4 regions of the Pantoea sp. E956-1 genome follow, and region 3 is predicted to be linked to each of the others. Evidence: predicted binding sites of a transcription regulator. Region 3 holds the regulator's gene; each other region holds the start of a gene.
The links. The regulator CRP, encoded in region 3, controls carbon source genes, mostly activating them, when cyclic AMP is high. The targets are predictions, from matches to a motif close to ATGTGANNNNNNTCACAT.

Region 1: a site for CRP is predicted at 1,319-1,336, ahead of pth (aminoacyl-tRNA hydrolase). Genes of this name have one in related genera too.
Region 2: a site for CRP is predicted at 1,830-1,847, ahead of AC0T7J_RS12435 (maltoporin). Genes of this name have one in related genera too.
Region 4: a site for CRP is predicted at 3,393-3,410, ahead of yrbN (protein YrbN). Genes of this name have one in related genera too.

What each region holds. Positions count from the first base shown of each region.
Region 1 covers NZ_CEUYZP010000001.1:48,104-53,683, forward strand. Annotated here, with positions in the region: gene ychF (redox-regulated ATPase YchF) at 1-464, opposite strand, end outside; gene pth (aminoacyl-tRNA hydrolase) at 573-1,160, opposite strand; gene ychH (stress-induced protein YchH) at 1,416-1,691, shown strand; gene AC0T7J_RS00275 (GGDEF domain-containing protein) at 1,688-2,839, opposite strand; gene prs (ribose-phosphate diphosphokinase) at 3,054-4,001, opposite strand; gene ispE (4-(cytidine 5'-diphospho)-2-C-methyl-D-erythritol kinase) at 4,138-4,995, opposite strand; gene lolB (lipoprotein insertase outer membrane protein LolB) at 4,992-5,580, opposite strand, start outside.
Region 2 covers NZ_CEUYZP010000003.1:386,730-392,309, forward strand. Annotated here, with positions in the region: gene AC0T7J_RS12425 (hypothetical protein) at 90-416, opposite strand; gene AC0T7J_RS12430 (LacI family DNA-binding transcriptional regulator) at 601-1,671, opposite strand; gene AC0T7J_RS12435 (maltoporin) at 1,937-3,199, shown strand; gene AC0T7J_RS12440 (PTS sugar transporter subunit IIB) at 3,283-3,606, opposite strand; gene AC0T7J_RS12445 (beta-galactosidase) at 4,172-5,580, opposite strand, start outside.
Region 3 covers NZ_CEUYZP010000006.1:218,222-223,801, reverse strand. Annotated here, with positions in the region: gene AC0T7J_RS16340 (LacI family DNA-binding transcriptional regulator) at 1-179, shown strand, start outside; gene AC0T7J_RS16335 (LysE family translocator) at 181-783, opposite strand; gene AC0T7J_RS16330 (hydrolase) at 841-1,857, shown strand; gene AC0T7J_RS16325 (YheU family protein) at 1,862-2,080, shown strand; gene AC0T7J_RS16320 (phosphoribulokinase) at 2,142-3,011, shown strand; gene AC0T7J_RS16315 (OsmC family protein) at 3,624-4,028, opposite strand; gene crp (cAMP-activated global transcriptional regulator CRP) at 4,332-4,964, shown strand; gene AC0T7J_RS16305 (YccS/YhfK family putative transporter) at 5,022-5,580, shown strand, end outside.
Region 4 covers NZ_CEUYZP010000005.1:108,102-113,681, reverse strand. Annotated here, with positions in the region: gene AC0T7J_RS14670 (AraC family transcriptional regulator) at 1-396, opposite strand, end outside; gene AC0T7J_RS14665 (SDR family NAD(P)-dependent oxidoreductase) at 571-1,317, shown strand; gene AC0T7J_RS14660 (DEAD/DEAH family ATP-dependent RNA helicase) at 1,373-3,313, opposite strand; gene yrbN (protein YrbN) at 3,330-3,386, opposite strand; gene nlpI (lipoprotein NlpI) at 3,492-4,376, opposite strand; gene pnp (polyribonucleotide nucleotidyltransferase) at 4,506-5,580, opposite strand, start outside.

The sequences.
Region 1 (5,580 bases), on a different contig from region 3:
TCGCCGCCTTTGGCTTTTTTCTGCACACGCTGAATCGCACGTTCACAGGTTTCAAGATCGGAAAGTGCCAGCTCAGTGTTGATCACGTCAATATCTTCAGCCGGGTTAACTTTGCCCGCAACGTGGATGATGTTGTCGTTTTCAAAGCAGCGCACCACGTGGCCGATCGCTTCGGTTTCGCGGATGTTGGTCAGGAACTGGTTGCCCAGACCTTCACCTTTTGACGCGCCTTTTACCAGACCGGCGATATCGACGAATTCCATGGTAGTCGGCACCACGCGCTGCGGCTTAACAATCTCAGAAAGCTGGTCGAGACGCAGGTCAGGCATCGGCACCACGCCTGTGTTTGGCTCAATGGTACAGAAGGGGAAGTTAGCCGCTTCGATGCCCGCTTTAGTCAGCGCGTTAAACAGAGTGGATTTACCGACATTCGGCAGGCCCACGATACCGCATTTGAATCCCATGGTTTGATACCCTTTATAACTGGATGGACAGTGCGCAGGAAGGCGGACTGTCGGAGACGAATTGAAAAATTTCGCGCATTATACACGGAATCACGACGATTCGGGCGTTTAAGCAGGCTTGAAGGCGTGCAGCCGGTTCATCGCCTTGATACGATCCTCTTTCAGCCACAGTTCGGTGCAGCGCGCCGCCTCATCAATAGCATCATCAATCAGCTTCTGCTCACTGGCGGGCGGCTTGCCCAGCACAAATCCGGTCACCTTGTTGCGATCGCCGGGATGCCCGATACCGATGCGCAGCCGATGGAAATTGTTGTTGTTGCCCAGTTTGCTGATGATATCTTTCAGCCCGTTATGGCCGCCATGTCCGCCGCCCTGCTTGAACTTCGCCACGCCGGGTGGCAGATCGAGTTCATCATGCGCCACCAGGATCTCTTCTGGCGCGATGCGATAAAAGGTCGCCATCGCCGCCACGGCTTTCCCGCTCAGATTCATAAAGGTGGTCGGCACCAGCAGGCGCACATCCTCTCCGGCTATCGCCAGGCGGGCGGTATAGCCATAGAATTTGCCTTCCTCTTTCAGTGACTGATTGTGGCGCTCAGCCAGTAAATCCAGATACCAGGCACCCGCATTGTGGCGCGTGGCGGCATATTCAGCGCCTGGATTGGCAAGGCCCACAATCAGTTTAATGCTGCTCACAATGATTATCCTGCTGTTATCGCGAAAGGGCGTTAGTTTACTTCGCCATGGCCGAGATGACAAAGTACAAGCATTGAAATGGTTCAGGGCAGTGATTAATCATTTTCTATCTAAATCAACAGACTGCAAACAGGGCCAGAAGGTTCTTTATGACTGATGTGTGATCCAGCCCGCAACGTTGGCCCCATCCATTGCCTAAACTTATGGCACTTAACATTGTGTGCGGTTATTGACTCATATGGATGGAGGTGCAGCATGAAACATCAACATTGCCGTGTAGCGGGTAACAGCTTGATGGTACTGGGATTAGTCACAATGATACTGGGTGTCGGTTTCTCAATTATGAACCAGCTTCCCGCGCTTGACCTGCCAGATGCGCTGGCGCAGGGTGCAATCTTAGGCATCTTTGTTGGTGCAATGATGTGGCTGGTGGGGGCGGGTCTGAGTGGTCGTGAAAAGGTTGAAGATCGTTATTACTGGCATCGTCACTATGACAAACGTTGTCGCCGGTCGCACAATTCACACCATTAACTGATGCCAGCAGTGACCGGATGCTGCGCGATGCGGTTCCGGCCGCTGGCCTTGGCGTGATAGAGCGCTTTATCCGCCAGCGCGAGTAAATCGTCAAAACCCTGCTGCTGATGTGTGACCGTGGCAAACCCAATGCTCACTGAGTAGGTGATTGAATTGGGTTGTGACGCACAGACAGCCTGCCGAATCGTCTCACACCAGACTTCTGCATTTTTTGCCGCCGCCGGGATTATAGCCGCAAACTCCTCTCCGCCCAGTCGCGCAAAACGCCCCTCAGCCGGTATCAGCTCTCTGACAATCTCGCAAAAGTGAATCAATATCTGGTCGCCCTGTTGATGGCCATACCGATCGTTAATGCTCTTAAAATGATCCAGATCGAACAGTATCGCGCTAAAGGGCCGATTCTGACGGCGGCATCGCGCCACAATCTTCTCTGCTTCATTAAATAAAGCCCGACGATTCCAGACGCTGGTCAGAGGATCGTGCATCGAGGCATGCTTTAAAACTGACTGCATCCGTTCATTCACCATGGCCAGGATAGTAAAGGTCAGACCGATGACAAACAGAATCGATTCCAGGATGACATAAATCGAAAAATTTGATCCGCCAATCGCGCCAGGTAGCGTGCTGGGAATCGCGCTGTCCAGAAACAGGCGAGCAAGGTGAAACAGCAGATGGATCCACAGCAGCAGCTGTGCAGGCCAGAAGGTCGCCTTTAACGTGTCGCGCGCCAGCCAGAGCAGCTGGATCAGTGCGGCGGTATAGGCGATGCAGGCGATGCAGAGCACCAGCACCCGTTTGGGTAAGCTGTAATAGAACGCCGGGAAACAGCATAGGATGGCCCAGAGCAGGGCGCCCAGCAGCCAGTGAGTGCCGATGGGCTTGCCGCAGAAGCGCCGGAACGCATTTAGCAATCCGCCGTAAGCCAGCATCACTAAAACGTTACCCACTGCAACGGGCAGGAAATGCAGGCCACTGCTGCGCAGACTACTTAAGAATACGGCAATCAGTGTAAAAACCAGCGACAGGCAGGTGAAGCCGAGAACCCGGTCAAATTGCGATCCGAACCAGGCAAAAATCATGATGATGCTCAGAAACCCCAGCACATAAAGCTCACAGACAAATAACGTATAGATATCGAGGTTCATGGCGTTCAGGGTTCTTATGAGAAATGCGCTGCAAATTACCACTTTACGGCACAAGTCAGAAGCGGGGAACGCGGCGTTTTATCAAAAGAGTGAGTGGCGTTGAAAACAGGCGATTTTGGGGGAATTAATCGCGAAAATATCAGAAAACGAAGCGCGTTAATCGGGCGCCCGGCAGGCATAAAAAAACCGGGCACAGGGCCCGGTTCCGCGAAGATTAATGCTCGAACATTGCCGAGATTGATTCTTCGTTACTGATGCGGCGAATGGCTTCGGCCAGCATGCCAGATAAGGTCAGCGTGCGCACATTCGGCAGTGACTTAATCTCCTGAGAGAGCGGGATGGTATCGCAGACGATTACCTGGTCGAGTACAGATTTACGCAGGTTTTCAACCGCATTGCCGGAGAAGATCGGGTGGGTCGCGTAAGCAAAGACGCGTTTAGCACCACGCTCTTTCAGCGCTTCAGCCGCTTTGCACAGCGTGCCGCCGGTGTCGATCATGTCGTCGACCAGCACGCAGTCGCGGCCAGCAACGTCACCAATGATGTGCATCACCTGGGAAACGTTCGCGCGAGGGCGGCGTTTATCGATGATGGCCATATCGGTGTCGTTCAGCAGTTTAGCGATAGCACGGGCACGTACTACGCCACCAATATCGGGAGAAACAACAATCGGGTTTTCCAGACCGATCTGCATCATATCTTCCAGCAGGATCGGACTGCCAAATACGTTATCAACCGGGACGTCGAAGAAGCCCTGGATCTGCTCGGCGTGCAGGTCAACCGTCAGAACACGGTCAACACCGACGCTGGAAAGGAAGTCTGCCACTACTTTAGCGGTGATAGGTACACGCGCGGAACGCACGCGGCGATCCTGACGGGCATAACCAAAGTAGGGGATGACTGCGGTAATACGACCAGCAGAAGCACGACGCAGCGCGTCGACCATCACAACCAGTTCCATCAGATTATCGTTGGTGGGGGCACAGGTGGACTGGATGATGAAAATATCACCACCGCGTACATTTTCGTTGATCTGTACGCTCACTTCACCATCACTGAAACGTCCTACAGCGGCGTCTCCCAGGCTGGTGTAAAGGCGGTTGGCAATACGTTGTGCTAGTTCCGGGGTGGCGTTACCAGCAAATAGCTTCATATCAGGCACGAGAAGAACCTCAGGCTTTGCGTCCAGAGAATGAACGGCATGACTGTAACCGGCGCGTACGGTCATGTGCGTTCACACGGGTGTGTTGATGCGAAACGTGCAGTGTCCGGAACGTGGTGACACTGTCACGCATTCGCTAATCGCCTCGCAGGGTACGCTGTAGCGGCGAGACATTTACGCCCCGGGCTACAAATGCGCGCACCCCATTCGGGGCAAGCTCCAGCACCTGGCGGGCAGCGGACTCGGTGTCGAATTCAGCAAACACACAAGCGCCCGTGCCAGTCAGGCGTGACGGCGCGTATTCTAGCAGCCAGGAAACAAGCTCATCAACCTCACGAAAACGTTTTCTTACCACTGCTTCACAATCATTGGTGAAGGGTGATGCTAAAAGCGTCGATAAACTGCGCGATGGCGTATCTCGCGTCAGTTCGGGGTCGTTGAATACTACTGGGGTGCTGATATTCACGCCGGGATGGGCGACAAGATACCACTTTTCTTCCGGCTCTGCGGGATGAAGTTGTTCACCCACACCCTGGGCGAAGGCCGCGAAGCCCTGGACAAACACCGGCACATCCGCGCCCAGCTTCACGCCCATCGCCGCCAGCTCATCCGGCGTGAAGCCGGTTTGCCACAGATGATTCAGCGCCACCAGCACAGTTGCCGCGTCAGAGGAGCCGCCACCGAGACCGCCACCCATGGGCAGGTTTTTCTCAATCGCAATCTGCGCGCCCGCGTGAGCGGACAGGCGGTGGTTTTCCTGCGCCGCCTGTTTCAGCATGTTCGCAGCGCGGACAATCAGGTTGTCCGCATCCGCAACACCCGCCACGGGCGTTAACAGTGTAATCGAGCCGCTTTGATCGACGGTAATCTGCAGCTGGTCACCGTAATCAAGAAACTGAAACAGCGTCTGCAGGTTGTGATAGCCGTCGGGACGACGGCCAGTGATGTAGAGAAAAAGATTCAGTTTTGCCGGGGCAGGCCAGTGGGTGATCATTGAACGGTCCAGCCGTCCATACGCAGTTTAATCCGCTGGTCACCCTCTTTCAGCTCCAGACTCGAAGGCAGCGGCGGGGTGACTTTGCTGTCGTAGCCCGCAATAGAGACCTGCCAGTTCTGACCGTCGCGGCTGTAGTTCAGGCTGCGCAGCTGATAGCTCTCGTTAAGCTGATAGTCGGTGGCATCGCCTGGCAGACCCATCATCCACTGGCGCAGATTCGCCAGCGGAATGTTCATGCCCGTCAGCTGCGTAATCATTTTCTGCGCATCGTTACTGACATAACGCTTGCCTTTGTTATCGACAATCTGCACCACCGAGCCCTGCGCATCCAGCTGCAGTTCGGTGCTGCCCAGCGGATTGGTCAGCAGCAGGCGATAGCGGTCGGGCGCGGTCTGCTGCCAGTTGAAGCGGGCATAGACTTTCTGCTTGTCAGAAAGATAGGCAAAGGCGCCGCGGGTCTGATAGTGCGTGACCTTTGAGACCGCCTGCTGATGCTGTTGCCACTGTGGCGCGGTCACGCTGGGGCCCGGGCCTTGCGGTTTGTTGACGCTACAGGCTGCCAGCAGCACGCTGGCAAGGGGC
Region 2 (5,580 bases), on a different contig from region 3:
GCAGATTTACAGATAACGCATCGACTTAACCGTCATCAGGGCCGCCCGCAATGGCGGCTTTTTTATTATCTGATGGGTAACAGGCTACATCAGACAGATCGCTCAAAGGAGACGATTTGACTATCGGGTGCAGCAGAGAGTACCGGGAGACTTTCCGGTGGCTCAAACATCTTCACCCGAAACGCAGTGTTGCTGGCATCAAGAAAAACGGTTCTGAGATGACGGTTACAGATGAACCATATTTCATCGCGGTCATTTGAAAGAATGTAGTAAGCATCTGACGTTTCAGAGGGGTTAAAACAGCCCAGCGCGCGATAAGCCGTCTGTGGAGTAAAACCGCTGGAAAGCGGCAGTGGCCTTGGGCCATGCGCTAACTCTTCGATCCTGAGATAAAGTCCCTGTTCAAGCCACAACATAATGTCACTCCCTGAAAGTAGAGAAACCGGGCTGAACGTGTCGGCTGCATTACCGCGAAGCAGAATGGCCGTTCACTGACCGATTTAGTGATCGGATAATTTTTCCGACATGCAGAAGCGTTATCCTGATCTGAGCATAGCAGCGGTGCGTTCTTATGCTTTTTTATCTTCTTCCGTTTCCCTGCTACTCAAGACGACTGGCGAGCAGCCGCAGCTGCTCAGCAATCTGCTTCAAATCCCGCTGCTGCTGACCGGCGATACCCGTCGAGCTGCGCACCACCAGTTTTGCCGGAAGGATAGAAGAGGAACGCTGCTCATCCTGCTCACTGGCTAACAACAGACGCGCGACCGCCTCTTTGCCCTGTAAATCAAGATCCAGCGACACCGTGGTCAGGGCCGGATGGAAGAAGGCACTTTCATAGGTGTCATCATAGCCTATCACCGAAATCTGCCCCGGCACCGCTACCCCGCGCTGATGCAGCGCGCTCAGCACACCCAGCGCCATCTGATCATTTCCCACCAGCAGCGCGCTGAACTCCGGCGCTTCACGCAGCAGTTGCAGCACGCCATTGTAACCACTTTGCGCATCCCAGTTACCGTGGCTGACGCTGACCGGCTTCAGACGATAGCTCTCCAGCGTATCCAGCCAGCTCTTTAACCGCAGATTGGCAGACACGGACGCCTCTGGCCCGGCCAGCAGAGCAAATTCCCGATGCCCCTGCTCATAGAGATATTTGACACTGGCACGGGTGCCGTCAGCCGGGTTAAACGAAACGTTAAACACCGCGCTGTAGGGATCAACATCAAGAAACAGGCACAGGATATCGTCGTTCTCCTGCACGATCTGCTCCGCATCACTGCTCTCCAGCGGGACGTTGATAATCACCTTATCCACGCGCTGCGACTTCAGCTCATTGATACAATTCTGCAGACTTTGATTGACGTTCTCATCAATCATGGCGATCAGCACCTGATAGTCAGCAGCATTGGCATATCGTTTAACCGCAGCAGCCACCTGCGAGGGAGCATGCAACGCCAGCGATGTGGTCACCAGACCCAGCGTGGTGCTCTGCTTACCTACCAACTGTTGCGCAAGTCTGTTTGGCACGTAGCGCAGTGTCTCAATAGAGTGCTCCACCTTGCGCCGCGTTGATTCTGAGACGTTTGCCGACTTATTCAAAACCCGCGAAACCGTCTGATAAGAGACGCCAGCATGGCGGGCGACATCCTCTAAGGTGGCATTTTTTGATTTCATAATTCGCATCCCTGATTACCGATGGCGGAATGGTATCACAGCAGCCGAATAAGCCAGGTTACCGCAGTCACATTGCGCAAATAAAAAGTAAAAGTCATACCTTCACATCACGAGATTTGGTGATCTGATTCACTAATCGTTACAAATACCGCCACTTTATTTGCACTGTATCACACATTATCGCGATTTTGTTTGTCACCCATCTGACAAAAAGCGTTAACTGCCGCTGTCATGTGAACGTATTACAAATAAAATTGAGGATAACATGGAAACAAGGTTATGTACTGCTGCTGTGGCGCTCGCTGCGGCCCTGACCTCCCCGACGCTCTATGCTGCTATCGACAACATTGATTTCCATGGCTATCTGCGTGGTGGCGTTGGCGTATCGCAGGATGGCGGTATTGAAGAGTATCAAAAGAACAAGATTGGCCGTCTCGGCAACGAAGCTGACACCTACGGCGAGGTTGAGCTGGGCAGCGAAGTCTACAAAAAGGATGACGTCAGTTTTTACGTCGACACCATGGTCAGTATGTTCTCCGACGGTTCTAACGATAACGAAACCACCTTGGGTGACGATGCGCAGTTTGGCTTGCGTCAGCTCAATCTGCAGATCAAAGGACTGGTGCCGGGTGACAAGAATGCGGTGATCTGGGGCGGTAAACGTTACTACCAGCGTCACGATTTACACATCATTGATACCAAATACTGGAATATCTCCGGCTCCGGCGCGGGTATCGAAAATTACACTCTGGGCCCGGGCGCGATCTCCTTTGCCTGGATCCGTGGCGATGCCAATGACGTCGATTACCGGGTCGATGGCGATAACGACGTCAACATTAACTACCTGGATCTTCGGTATGCTGGCTGGAAACCGTGGAGCGGAGCCTGGACCGAGTTTGGTATTGATTACGCCATGCCGAACACGACCAAAAAGCAGGAAGAGTATGGTGGCCTGTATGATGCGGAAAACGGCGTTATGCTCACCAGTGAAATCAGTCAGGATATGTGGGGCGGCTATCAGAAACTGGTATTCCAGTACGCTAACAAAGGCCTGGCACAAAACATGATTTCACAGGGCGGCGGCTGGTATGACATGTGGAACGATACCCGCAATGCCACCGGCTACCGCGTAATTAATACCGGCCTGTTGCCGATCACCGACAAGTTCTCCCTGAATCAGGTCTTTACCTGGGGTTCAGCGGATGACGTCACCGCGCAGACCAGCAAAAGCACCCTACTGTCGCTGGTGGGACGTGGTCAGTATCAGTTCACGCAATATGTCCGCGGCATCGGCGAAGTGGGTAGTTTCTGGCAGAAAGATGAGAACAAAGTGGGCAGCGACTACAAACAGGCGGGTCAGAAATATACGCTGGCGCTGGGTCTCGCAGCCGGTCCCGAATTTATGTCACGCCCGGAACTGCGTCTGTTTGCCTCTTATCTGAATGACTCAGAAGACGGACACAGTTTTCAGGACAACACCAGTAACAACACCTGGAACTTCGGCGTACAGGTCGAAGCCTGGTGGTAACCGAGCAGTCTCCTCATTGTGATCATTGTTAAGCTCTTATGCAGGGGCTTATTTGGATAACCGGCGACGGTTATCCATTTTTTTTACTCCGGCTGAAGCGGCTTAAAGAATCGGGCTTCCAGCAACTGACGCAGCTGGTCGGACTGCGTACCAAAGATGGCATGAACTTCCTGCCCCAGAATTACCACGCCAATCGCCCCCGCCTTCTGTAATCCTGCCGTATCCACCGCCCTCAGCGATGTCACTTTCACCCGCAGCCGGGTTAAACAGGCGTCCACCTGCTGAATGTTTTCACGCCCGCCGAAGCACTCTACAAGACGCTCCAGCAGCGCACTGTCTATCTCAACCTCTTCCGCCGTCAGCGGCTGCCGACTGAAATATTGCTTAAACGATTTCAGACTCACCATGTTGTTCTCCTCCAGATAATAAAAAGGCGGGCTGATGCCCGCCACTCACGACTGATAAACGAAAACGAGGGGGACTGGCTTCAGGGCACTCACAGAAAATACACTCTTCCTGCCCTTAAACCCTATTCCCCCGCCACAAAGTCCGCAATTAAAGCCACGGCAGAACTTTCCACAAACAACGCCCAGACTCAAAGCGATGGGGGCATATGCCTGGAGCAAAGCATCACGGGCCACGGACAAAAACGCCGGGAGCGTTTTTGAACAACGCAACGCGTTGGCCCGGGAACGGGCGCACCTCAGGGATGAGGTGCGTAATTGGCCGTGTTGAGCGGGCAGGGATGCCATCTTTTGCGTCTTTGCGGAAGGTACTGGCCCCCTGAGCGTCTTCTCAGACTGCCAGCAAACCTAACCAAACCAGCTCGAAATCAACTGTTCCCGCGACCTGCCGCCACAGACAGTGCCCAGACTCAAAGCGATGGGGGCATATGCCCCCTGAGCCAGTGCTCAGACTACCAGCAACGTCCACCTGACCTGCTCCATGCCAGCAAACGGCATTCAACTAACTTTAAAGGCTTGCGCCTTCAGTTAGCGACACACTCAGAACGCGACATCCCCACGGTGCCAGCACCAGCGATCCCCCCACAACCGAGCCATCGATCAAATCGCTGAGCCCAGCAGGCAACGACAGCTGCTGCACCTGGCCGGTAAAATTCTGCACAAAAAGAAACGCCTGTTCGCCATCTGTACGCCGCTGAACGACCACGCCCGGTGGCAGATCCATCGCCAGCGCGCGCGGCAACGCCAGCTGCTTAATCAGCGCGCCATAAAAATCCCGATGGAACGACAGATCATTACGCGACGCGATATACCAGGCTTTGCCCTGCCCCACGCAATTCACCGTCACCGCCGGGGTACCGGCATAAAAGTCGCTCTCATAACTGGCCAGCGCCGTGGCCCCTTCCAGATGAATATGCTCGCAAAGCTCTCGCGCCTGATAAGGCCCGCTCAGGCCCAGCTCATTGCCGCGCACCCCGCGCACGCCATTGAACTCCTCATCAGTCAGACTATCGATCTCTTCTGACCAGATACCGAGCAATGGCCGCAACGGCCCCGGGAATCCGCCGGGATAACACAGATCGCTCTCATTCACGATACCGCTCCAGTAACTGGCAACGAAGTGCCCGCCCCGCTCAAGATGCTGCGCCACCCGTGCCGTAAAACCGTCCCGCACCATATACAGCATCGGCGCAATCACCAGATCGTAACCACTGAGATCGCAGTCGCCGTTAATTACATCCACCGCAACGCCCTGCTCCCAGAAAGCACGATAGTGCTCGTTCACTGTACGTTCATAATGTAATCCGAGATTGCGCGGCCCCTGCGCGTTATCCATCGCCCAGCGACTCTCCCAGTCGAAAATAATCGCCACCCGCGCCTCGACCCGACTGCCCATCACCGGCGTCATCGCGGCGAGCATCCGGCCCAGCTCACTAACCTCACGACCGGTGCGCGTATCAATATGACCGACATGATCCACCACCGCGCCATGAAACTTCTCGACCGAGCCGCGACTCTTGCGCCACTGAAAATATTGCACCGCGTCAGCACCGTGCGCCACCGCCTGCAATGACGACAGAATATGCATCCCCGGCTTCTTCAGCTTGCTGGTCGGCTGCCAGTTGGTGGCGCCCGGCGTCGACTCCATCAACACGAAAGGCTTGCCCTGCTTCAGGGTGCGCATCAAATCGTGGTACATCGCGGTATAACAGGCGAGCGTGGTCTCATCCCTCTCGTTATGCCACATCGGGTAGCTATCCCAGGAGATAAAATCGAGCGCCGGTGCCAGCTTCCAGTAATCGTAGTCGTAGAAATATTCCATAAAATTGGTGGTCGCAGGCAGATCGGGATTGGCCTGCTTCAGCGGCTTAATCTCCTCACGACAGAAATCCGTCACCTGATCGGTCATAAACCGCC
Region 3 (5,580 bases):
GATTTGATGGCGTGTCGTTTACCCGCAGCCTGAATCCGCCGCTGACGACCATTGAGCAGCCGATGAACCAGCTGGGCGCGCGCAGCGTGCAATTGCTGCTACAGAAGATCCGTAACCCGAATGCGCCTGTGATCCGCGAGGTGCTGCCCTGGACGCGCGTTGAACGCGCATCCAGCTGACTCAGTGCCAGATTAACAGCACGCAGGCAGCGGTCAGCAGCCCCATGGCGAGGTTAAAGATTTTCCAGGCGCGACGGCTGCGCAGAATGCGGCCGATCATCGCACCAAATCCCATCCAGATAACTCCCGATACCAGATTAACCAGAAACATGCCGATGCTTATCGCCATCACGGAATGCCGATACGCGTCACCGGCCAGGCTGAAGCTGGCGACCGCGCCCAGCGCCATCAGCCAGGCTTTGGGATTGATCAACTGCAACAAGCCGCCCTGCCAGAAGGGCATCGGCGCATCCGGTGCCTGATCGGTTTCCAGCTTTTCATAACTGGACGTCGCAATCTTCCACGCCAGCCAGAGCAGATAGAGGCTACCGGCGATTTTCAGCACCAGGTGCAGCGAAGGATAGAGCAGGATCAGCCCGCCGACGCCAAAGGCCACCATCAGCAGCATCACCTGCATCCCGATCATAATGCCAATCATCAGCGGAATGGTGCGCATAAAGCCAAAATTAGCGCCCGAGGCGGTGAGTAACATATTATTAGGCCCGGGCGTAATGGCCGCGACCCAAAGAAATCCCAACATTGATAAGAAAAGACTCAGTTCCATGGCAATCGGGTACTCCTTACCCTGCAAGAAAAAACTTATCGAAGCTAACAGTGTGATATGGAACAGACAAGCTTTTACCACATGAAATTTACCGGACCAGAAAACGAGCACTTCACGCCACCTGAGAGTCTGCGTAACGCGCACCTGCAGACCCTGCTGCCGCGCCTGCTACGTCGTCGTATTACGGGCGATCCCCACTGGCAGCGTCTCGACCTGCCGGATGGCGACTTCGTCGATCTCGCCTGGAGTGAAGATCCGCAGTTCGCGCAGCATAAACCGCGCGTGGTGCTGTTTCATGGGCTGGAGGGCAGTTTTCACAGCCCCTATATTCATGGCCTGATGGCGATCTGCCGTGCGCGCGGCTGGCTGGCGGTGGTGATGCATTTTCGCGGCTGCAGCGGCGAACCGAATCGGCTCAACCGTATCTATCACTCCGGCGAAACCGAAGATGCCCGCTTTTTTCTGCACTGGCTGCGCACCCGCTGGGGCCGCGTACCCACCGCCGCGGTCGGTTTCTCGCTGGGCGGTAACATGCTGGGCTGCCTGCTGGGCCAGCAGGGCGCAGCCGCTGAGGTAGACGCGGGTGTCATTGTCTCCGCTCCGCTGCTGCTGGAGCCCTGTAGCCTAAAACTGGAAAGCGGCTTCTCACGCGTCTATCAATACTATTTGCTGGCGCAGCTCAAGAAAAATGCCCGCCGCAAACTGCACGCCTGGCCGGATACGCTGCCGGTCAATCTGGCGCAGCTGAAAGCGCTGCGGCGACTACGCGATTTTGATGATGCCATTACCGCCCGCGCCCACGGTTTTCTGGATGCGGCCGATTACTATCATCGTGCCAGCGCCATGCCCTGGCTGAAGCACGCAGAGAAACCGCTGCTGATCATTCACGCCAAAGATGATCCTTTTATGAGTGATGAGGTGATCCCGCACAGCAGCCAATTATCTGCCACTATTACCTATCAACTGACACCACACGGCGGCCATGTAGGTTTTGTTGGTGGGACATTACGCCAGCCTGAAATGTGGCTGGAACAGCGCATCCCCCAGTGGATCGCCCCTTTTCTGGATAACTGATCTCGTGATTATTCCCTGGCAACAGGTCTCACCTGAGACCCTTGAAAATCTGATTGAAACCTTTGTACTGCGTGAAGGCACGGACTATGGCGAGCAGGAACGCAGCCTGATCGACAAGGTGGCCGATGTGCGACGTCAGCTGGAAACGGGTGAAGTGGTACTGGTGTGGTCGGAACTGCACGAATCGGTCAATATCATGCCGCGCAAAGAATTTCGTGGCTGATGCACCCAACGGCATTTCGTGTTAACAATGCCTATTGCCCGACCTCACAGGGAGCTTTTCTATGTCTGCACGTCATCCCATTATCGCGGTGACTGGTTCCAGCGGCGCAGGGACCACCACCACCAGCGTGGCGTTTCGCAAGATCTTTCAGCAGCTCGATCTTCATGCGGCGGAGCTGGAAGGTGACAGTTTTCACCGCTTTACCCGTCCTGAAATGGATATGGCGATTCGTAAGGCGCGCGATTTAGGACGTCATGTCAGCTACTTCGGCCCGGAAGCCAATGACTTTGGCCTGCTGGAGCAGAGCTTTAAAGAGTATGGCCAGAGCGGACAGGGCCAGTCGCGTAAATATCTGCACACCTACGATGAAGCGGTGCCGTGGAATCAGGTGCCTGGCACCTTTACGCCGTGGCAACCGCTGCCGCAGAACACCGATATTCTCTTCTACGAAGGGCTGCACGGCGGCGTGGTAACGGCGCAGCACAACGTAGCAGAACAGGTTGATCTGCTGGTTGGCGTGGTGCCAATTGTGAACCTGGAGTGGATTCAGAAGCTGGTGCGCGATACCGGCGAGCGCGGCCATTCACGTGAAGCAGTCATGGATTCGGTGGTGCGCTCGATGGAAGATTACATCAACTTCATCACACCACAGTTTTCACGCACTCACCTCAACTTTCAGCGCGTCCCGACGGTCGATACCTCAAACCCGTTCGCTGCCCGCGCTATTCCGTCACTGGATGAGAGCTTTGTAGTGATCCACTTCCAGGCGCTGGAAGATATCGACCTCCCCTACCTGCTGGCGATGCTGCAGGGCTCGTTTATCTCGCACATCAATACGCTGGTGGTGCCTGGCGGCAAAATGGGTCTGGCGATGGAGTTGATCATGGGTCCGCTGGTGAAGCGGCTGATGGAAGGTAAGCGAATAGAGTAAGAGGTCAGCAAAAACCGCTCTGAGAGCAGATGTCTTTCACAAAGATGGTAAAACTGGTTTTCCTGCGGCTAAAGACTTACCGCTGAGCAGGCTTCAGGTAGCATACACCTTTCGCAAAGACGCAAAACCGCCATCCCTGGCAGGCTCAGCGCGGGCCATCCCTGGCCCGCGATGCTTTGCTACAGGTATATGCTCCCTTCACTTCCCGTCCGGCAACCGCATCCGGTTTCAGGAAGGTCGCTACAGACAACGCCTGGGCAGAAAGAATCTGGCAGCAATAGATAAGTTCAACACGCCGGGAACCGGGTCAGAAGAGGAAAGCGTCCCGCCGCCCGGATAAAAACGCCGGGAGCGTTTTTGAACAACGCAACGCGTTGGCCCGGTTACGGGCGCACCTCAGGGATGAGGTGCGTAATCGCGCGGGCCGGGCATGCCATGGATGGCGGCTTTTGCGTCTTTCCGATCTGACCCGGTTCCCTGCGCAGGCACAGTATCAAAGCGGATTCCCGATGCAGGCACAGTCTGACAGCAGAGCACGACAGATTTTGCCCGCGACCTTAAAAGATCCCTGCGGCTATTACAGCTCAATCACTAAAAGATCCCTTGCGGCTACTACAGCTCAATCACTTCATAGCTATGCGTAATGTTGACGCCTTTACCCAGCATGATGGCCACAGAGCAATATTTTTCAGCAGAAAGATCCACGGCGCGTGAGACCGCTTTATCCTGGAGCGCTTTGCCACTCACGATAAAATGCAGGTTGATGTGCGTAAAGATTCGCGGCGCCTCTTCACGACGTTCTGAAGTCAGTTTTACTTCACAATCAGCTACATCGTTGCGGCCTTTTTGCAGAATTGATACCACGTCAATCGCGCTGCATCCGCCCGCCGCCATCAGCACCATCTCCATTGGGCTGGGCGCTTTATCACCCGAATTTCCATCCATCAGTATCTGATGGCCGGATGAGGATTCTCCGAGGAATGTCAGCCCTTCTACCCATTTCACTCTTGCCTGCATGATTTTTGCTCCGGAATACGCTGTTTTGTCGCCAGAGTACGCTTTCGCCTGGTAAACAGCAATCCAGAGAAATCCGCCTGTAGCTGAAGCGAGACAACAGAAGACAGTCGGCAAAAGCTGTGCTACAAACAGTGCTGAAAATATTTTTCGTCACCCGATGGCGAAGCCGGGAAGAATGATGCGCACTGCGCCTGATGCGGCCCGAATAATTTCCTGAAATGGAAACGCTTGAAGCTTTCACCGCCTGACAGGGAAAACTGCCCCCTGTATTTTGGGCACGATTACAACAGAGGATAATAGCGAATGGTTCTCGGCAAACCGCAAACAGACCCTACACTCGAATGGTTCCTGTCCCATTGCCATATTCACAAGTATCCATCCAAAAGTACGCTGATTCACCAAGGTGAAAAAGCAGAAACGCTTTACTACATCGTGAAAGGTTCCGTTGCGGTTCTGATTAAAGATGAAGAAGGCAAAGAGATGATTCTTTCTTACCTGAATCAGGGCGATTTTATTGGTGAGCTTGGCCTGTTTGAAGAAGGCCAGGAGCGCAGCGCCTGGGTACGTGCGAAAAGCGCGTGCGAAGTGGCGGAAATTTCTTACAAGAAATTCCGTCAGCTGATCCAGGTTAATCCCGATATCCTGATGCGACTCTCATCGCAGATGGCGCGTCGCCTGCAGGTGACGTCTGAAAAAGTGGGTAACCTCGCTTTCCTCGACGTAACCGGACGTATTGCACAGACTCTGCTTAACCTGGCGAAGCAGCCAGATGCCATGACGCATCCCGACGGCATGCAAATTAAAATCACTCGTCAGGAAATTGGCCAGATTGTTGGTTGTTCACGTGAAACCGTGGGCCGTATTTTGAAGATGCTGGAAGATCAGAACCTGATCTCCGCACACGGCAAAACCATCGTCGTTTACGGCACCCGCTAATTCCTGTCACCCACGGCGTGATGGCAACATCACGCCGTTATTGTTTGTGTTGGGCCGATGTGGCGTCGAATTATTTACCATCCTGAAGTTAACTACGCCTTGCGGCAAACGCTGGTGCTCTGTCTGCCCGTGGCACTGGGCTGGCTGGCTGGCGACCTGCAAAAAGGTTTGCTGTTCTCATTAGTGCCCGCCTGCTGCAACATCGCCGGTCTGGATACCCCGCATAAACGCTTCTTCAAACGCCTGATTGTTGGCGGCAGCCTGTTTGCCCTCGGCAGCTTTCTGATGCAGTGGCTTACTCTGCATGCTATCCCTCTGCCGCTGATCCTGTTCGCCATGCCCTTGCTGCTCGGCGTCACTGGTGAAATTAGCCCGCTGCATGGTCGTCTGCTGCCCGGCACCCTGATCGCCGCCATCTTTACCCTGAGCCTGATTGGCCGCATGCCAATCTATGTCCCCCCGCTGCTCTATATCGGCGGCACGCTGTGGTACGGGCTGTTTAACTGGTTCTGGTTCTGGCTGTGGAAAGAGCAGCCAATGCGCGAAAGCCTGAGCCTGATCTACCGCGAGCTGGCTAACTACTGCGACGCCAAATATACCCTGCTGACGCAGCTGA
Region 4 (5,580 bases), on a different contig from region 3:
GGTGACGCCACGTTCACTGTCTGGTGTCGCCAGCGGCAGCGTCGGGGGAAACTGTTCGAGGTAGCGCATCAGCCGGGATTCATTGATGGCGAGACCAATCCCCAGATTGGGCTTTTCCGGCGTGGCGACGGTGACGCAGGCGCGTACCGGCATATCCAGCGTCACCAGCAGCAGATCGCCCGGACCATAGTGCAGCACCTCATCACCGATATGCAGCGCCTTACCGCCCTGTGCCACCAGGGCAAAACTGGCCCATTGAGCAAAGTGCATCGGCTCAGTCGGTGCTGAAACCCGGCCAAAAAACAGGCAATCTATAGCACTTGAATGCCGCCCATCCTCCGGAGCATGACGGGCAATTAACTGCGCCAGCCCCTGCCACTTCTCACTCTCTGTCACTGTGTTCTCCCCTCCCGCTATCTGTGCTGATATTACCTGACGCTGAGCGGAATACCTGTCCCGTTGCGTTACTTTTGCAGGATCGTGCAAGAAGCTTGCAGGATTGCACTACCCGCTTTTCGGCGCCAGCGCGCATAGTCTGTCGACGCAATCATTACGGCGGAGAACAACATAATGAAGGCACTGCAGAATAAAATCGCGCTGGTAACAGGCGGCTCAAAAGGCATTGGTGCGGCGATTGCTATCGCCTTTGCCGCGGCTGGCGCCCGCGTCGTGGTCAACTATCGTCAGGATGAAGTGGGAGCGGCTGACGTGGTCAGCGATATCGTCACCCTGGGCAGTGAAGCCGTGGCGGTACAGGCAGATATCTCTCTCCTGCGCGATGTGGAACGGCTCTTCGCCACCACCGCAGAGTGCTTCGGCGCGCCCGACATTGTGGTGAACAATGCGGGCAGCTTTCATCACGGCGAGTTTGCGGCGCTGACGCTGGAGGAGATGCAGCAGCAGATTAACGTTAACCTGCTGGGTACGCTGATGGTCTGCCAGCAGGCGATTCGTCACTTCCCGGCGCACGGCGGCAGCATTATTAATCTCAGCGCCCTGAACAGTAAAAACAGCACGCCGGGTTCCGTGCTCTGGGCGGCAACCAAAGGCGCAGTGGATACCCTGACCCAGGGACTGGCGCGCGAGCTGGGCGCAAAGAACATTCGGGTTAACGCCCTGGCACCAGGCATGATTCTGACGGAAGGATTACTGGCCGCGAAGAGGATGAGCCCGCAGCTCAAGGCGCAACTGCTGGCTGCCACGCCGCTGGGACGCTTTGGTCTGCCGGAAGATGTGGCGCAGGTTGCGCTGTTTCTGGCCTCTGAAGAGTCCGCCTGGGTCAGCGGCGAACGCGTGATGATCAGCGGCGGTGCCTGACAGGCATAAAAAAAGGGAAGCCATTGGCTTCCCTTTTTGTTACGACGCTGAGTCGTTATGCATCACGACGACGTGGAGCGGCGGCTGCGCCCTCTTCACGACGTGGACCACGGCTACCTTCACGGTTGAAAGTACGTCCGCCGCCTTCACGACCACCTTCACGGCGTTCAGAAGAGAAGCGACGACCACCTTCACGGTTAGCTGCGCCCGGACCGCCTGCACCAGGACCGCTGCGACGCTCACCGCCAGCACCGGCTGGACGACGATCACCACGGCCTTCGTTCGGCTGTGCATCACCCAGTAACTGCATATTCATCGGCTTGTTCAGAATACGGGTACGGGTAAAGTGCTGCAGCACATCGCCTGGCATGCCTTTCGGCAGCTCGATAGTCGAGTGGGTACCGAACAGCTTGATGTTACCGATGTAACGGCTGCTGATGTCGCCTTCGTTAGCGATAGCGCCAACGATGTGACGAACTTCAACACCATCATCGCGGCCTACTTCGATGCGGTACAGCTGCATTTCGCCAACGTCACGACGTTCGCGACGTGGACGATCGCCATCACGGCTTTCGCGGTTTTCACGCGGAGCACGAGAATCGCCACGCGCTTCACGGCTGTCACGACGGCCATCACGCTCGTCACGATCGCGGTATTCGCGACGTGCCGGACGCGGTGCTTCTGGTGGCAGAATCAGAGGACGTTCGCCCTGTGCCATCTTCAGCAGTGCGGCTGCCAGTGTTTCCAGATCCATTTCGTCTTCTGGCTGCATTTTAGCCAGCAGAGCACGGTACTGATCCAGATCGCTGCTTTCCAGCTGCTGCTGAACTTTAGCAGCAAACTTAGCCAGACGACGCTCACCCAGCAGTTCTGCGTTAGGCAGTTCTACCTCAGGAATGGTCAGCTTCATGGTACGTTCAATGTTGCGCAGCAGACGGCGTTCGCGGTTCTCAACGAACAGCAGCGCACGGCCAGCACGGCCAGCACGACCGGTACGGCCGATACGGTGAACGTAAGATTCTGAGTCCATCGGGATGTCGTAGTTAACAACCAGGCTGATGCGCTCAACGTCCAGGCCACGGGCCGCAACGTCGGTTGCAATCAGAATGTCGAGACGACCATCTTTCAGGCGCTCAAGCGTCTGCTCACGCAGGGCCTGGTTCATATCACCGTTCAGCGCGGCGCTGTTATAGCCACTACGTTCCAGCGCTTCTGCCACTTCCATGGTGGCGTTTTTGGTACGCACGAAGATGATGGCAGCATCAAAGTCTTCTGCTTCCAGGAAGCGAACCAGTGCGTCTGTTTTACGACCGTAAGCGGTCCAGTAGCTCTGGCTGATATCAGGACGCGTGGTCAGGCTTGACTGAATACGCACTTCCTGTGGATCTTTCATGAAGCGTTTGGTGATGCGACGAATCGCTTCCGGCATGGTTGCAGAGAACAGCGCGGTCTGATGATCGGCTGGAATTTGCGCCATGATGGTTTCAACGTCTTCGATAAAGCCCATGCGCAGCATTTCGTCTGCTTCATCCAGCACCAGGCCACGCAGGTTAGAAAGGTCTAACGTGCCGCGTTTCAGGTGGTCAAGCAGACGGCCAGGCGTACCCACAACAACCTGTGGTCCCTGACGCAGTGCGCGCAGCTGCACGTCATAACGCTGGCCGCCGTAAAGGGCAACTACGTTCAGGCCACGCATGTGTTTAGAGAATTCGGTAACTGCTTCAGCAACCTGAACCGCCAGTTCGCGGGTAGGTGCCAGCACCAGGATTTGTGGCGCTTTAACAGTAGGATCAATGTTGTGTAACAGCGGCAGAGAGAACGCCGCGGTTTTACCACTCCCGGTCTGCGCCATGCCTAACACGTCACGGCCCGCCAGCAGGTGAGGAATACACTCAGCCTGGATTGGGGATGGCTTTACGTAGCCCATGCCATTCAGTGATTCAAGGATGTCGGCGTTCAGGCCAAGGTCAGCAAAAGTGGTTTGAATATCAGTCATGTAGTACACGTGCCTCTTAGATTGCGGCGGCCAGTCTACATAACTCGTCGTGAAAACTTTCAGTCATTTTCATCAAAAAGTGTGAACCGGCTCAAATTAAAAGTTTTGACGAACAGAAAAGCCTTCATCCTTTAAGATGATGACTTAACAGGTTTTACAGGCAAATTAAGTTCGTCAGCTATTGCTGGTCAGATTCTGATAAATCGTCTTGTGCCTGGCCGAGTTGCGCCAGTTCCAACAATGCGTATCGGTGTTCAACAAAGTTATTGACGTTGTTGGCCACCGCCAGTTTGAACAACGCTTTCGCGTCGTCCTTCTCCCCCAGACTTAGGTAGTACTTACCTAAATAGAAGTTGGTTTCACTGAGATGTTCAGCGAGCGAGGTGTTATCCGTTGCGTCCGCCTTGAGACTTTCCATCAACGTTTTCTCGTTGATATCTCCAAGGTAGAACTCGACAATATTCCATCCCCATTGATCTCTGACCGCTTTGTCGTGACGCTGTTGAAGCGCGACTTTTGCCTTGTCGACATCCATCTCACGTTCAACGAGATAGAGCCACAAACTGCGGAAAGGATCGTTAGGATCGTCTTGATAAAACGCCAGCAGATCATCTTGCGCTAACTTGTATCGACCGCCGTAATAGAGGGCGATACCACGGTTTAAATGCGCATAGTTGTAAGTTGGATCAAGCTCAAGTACAGAATCAAACGCTTCATAGGCGGCATCAAAGTTGCCCGCCTGCGTTAAATATATGCCTAAGTAGTTAAACACTTCGGGCATATCTGGTCTTATAGACAGCGCTTGCGAAAAATCGTTCCGCGCTAATGCCCGCAGACCTAAACTATCATACAACACTCCGCGCTCATATAATAGCTGTGCGCGTTCATCATCGGTGAGAGCGCGACTGGCAAGAATTTGTTCCATGCGCGCCAGTATCACTTCCTGCTGCAGTGTGGGCTGTAAAGGCACTGCAAGAACTTCGTTCTTACGCCAATTGGAGTTGCTGCATCCTGCCAGCGTCAAAGCTGTCGCAACAAAACACCAGCGCAGAAAAGGCTTCATTTCCCACTCCCGAATACAAACATTGGGATAACCATCCTGTCATCCGCCTGCTGTGCACAAGGATTCCCGCCCTCGCGATGATACAAACGCCCCTCTCTGCCAGGCAGAGAGGGGCAAATCAGCAACGACTTATTCAGCGTCAGGCGTGGTCACCGCGACAGCTTCTTCAGTCTGTGGCTTAGATTCTGTCGCTTCTTTGATGCTCAGACGTACACGGCCCTGGCGATCAACTTCCATCACCTTAACTGGTACTTCCTGACCCATCTGCAGATAGTCAGTCACTTTCTCAACGCGCTTATCAGCGATTTGTGAAATGTGAACCAGACCTTCTTTACCACCGCCGATTGCAACGAAGGCGCCGAAGTCAACGATACGGGTCACTTTACCACTGTAAACGCGGCCCACTTCGATCTCTGCGGTAATCTCTTCGATACGACGAATCGCTTCTTTCGCTTTCAGACCATCGGTCGCAGCGATTTTCACGGTGCCGTCATCTTCAATTTCAATCGTTGTGCCGGTCTCTTCGGTCAGTGCACGAATCACTGAGCCGCCTTTACCAATCACATCTTTGATCTTGTCAGAGCTGATTTTGATGGTGTAAATGCGTGGTGCGAATTCAGAAATCTCAGTACGCGGGGTGCTGATAGCCTGTTCCATAACGCCCAGAATGTGCAGACGCGCACCTCGGGCCTGGTTCAGGGCTTCCTGCATGATTTCACGCGTGATGCCTTCGATTTTGATGTCCATCTGCAGCGCGGTGATACCTTCACGGCTACCGGCTACTTTGAAGTCCATGTCGCCCAGGTGATCTTCATCGCCCAGGATGTCAGACAGAACAACAAACTTCTCATCTTCTTTCACCAGACCCATTGCGATACCGGCAACGGCGGCTTTGATTGGCACACCTGCATCCATCAGCGCCAGTGAGGCACCACAGACAGAGGCCATTGAAGAAGAGCCGTTAGATTCGGTGATTTCAGAAACAACACGAATGGTGTAAGGGAAATCTTCCGCTTTAGGCATTACCGCTAACACGCCGCGCTTCGCCAGACGACCGTGACCAATCTCACGACGCTTCGGCGAACCTACCATGCCGGTTTCGCCGACAGAGTATGGAGGGAAGTTGTAATGGAACAGGAAGCTGTCGGTACGTTCGCCCATCAGCTCATCAAGGTTCTGCGCATCGCGGGTCGTACCCAGCGTT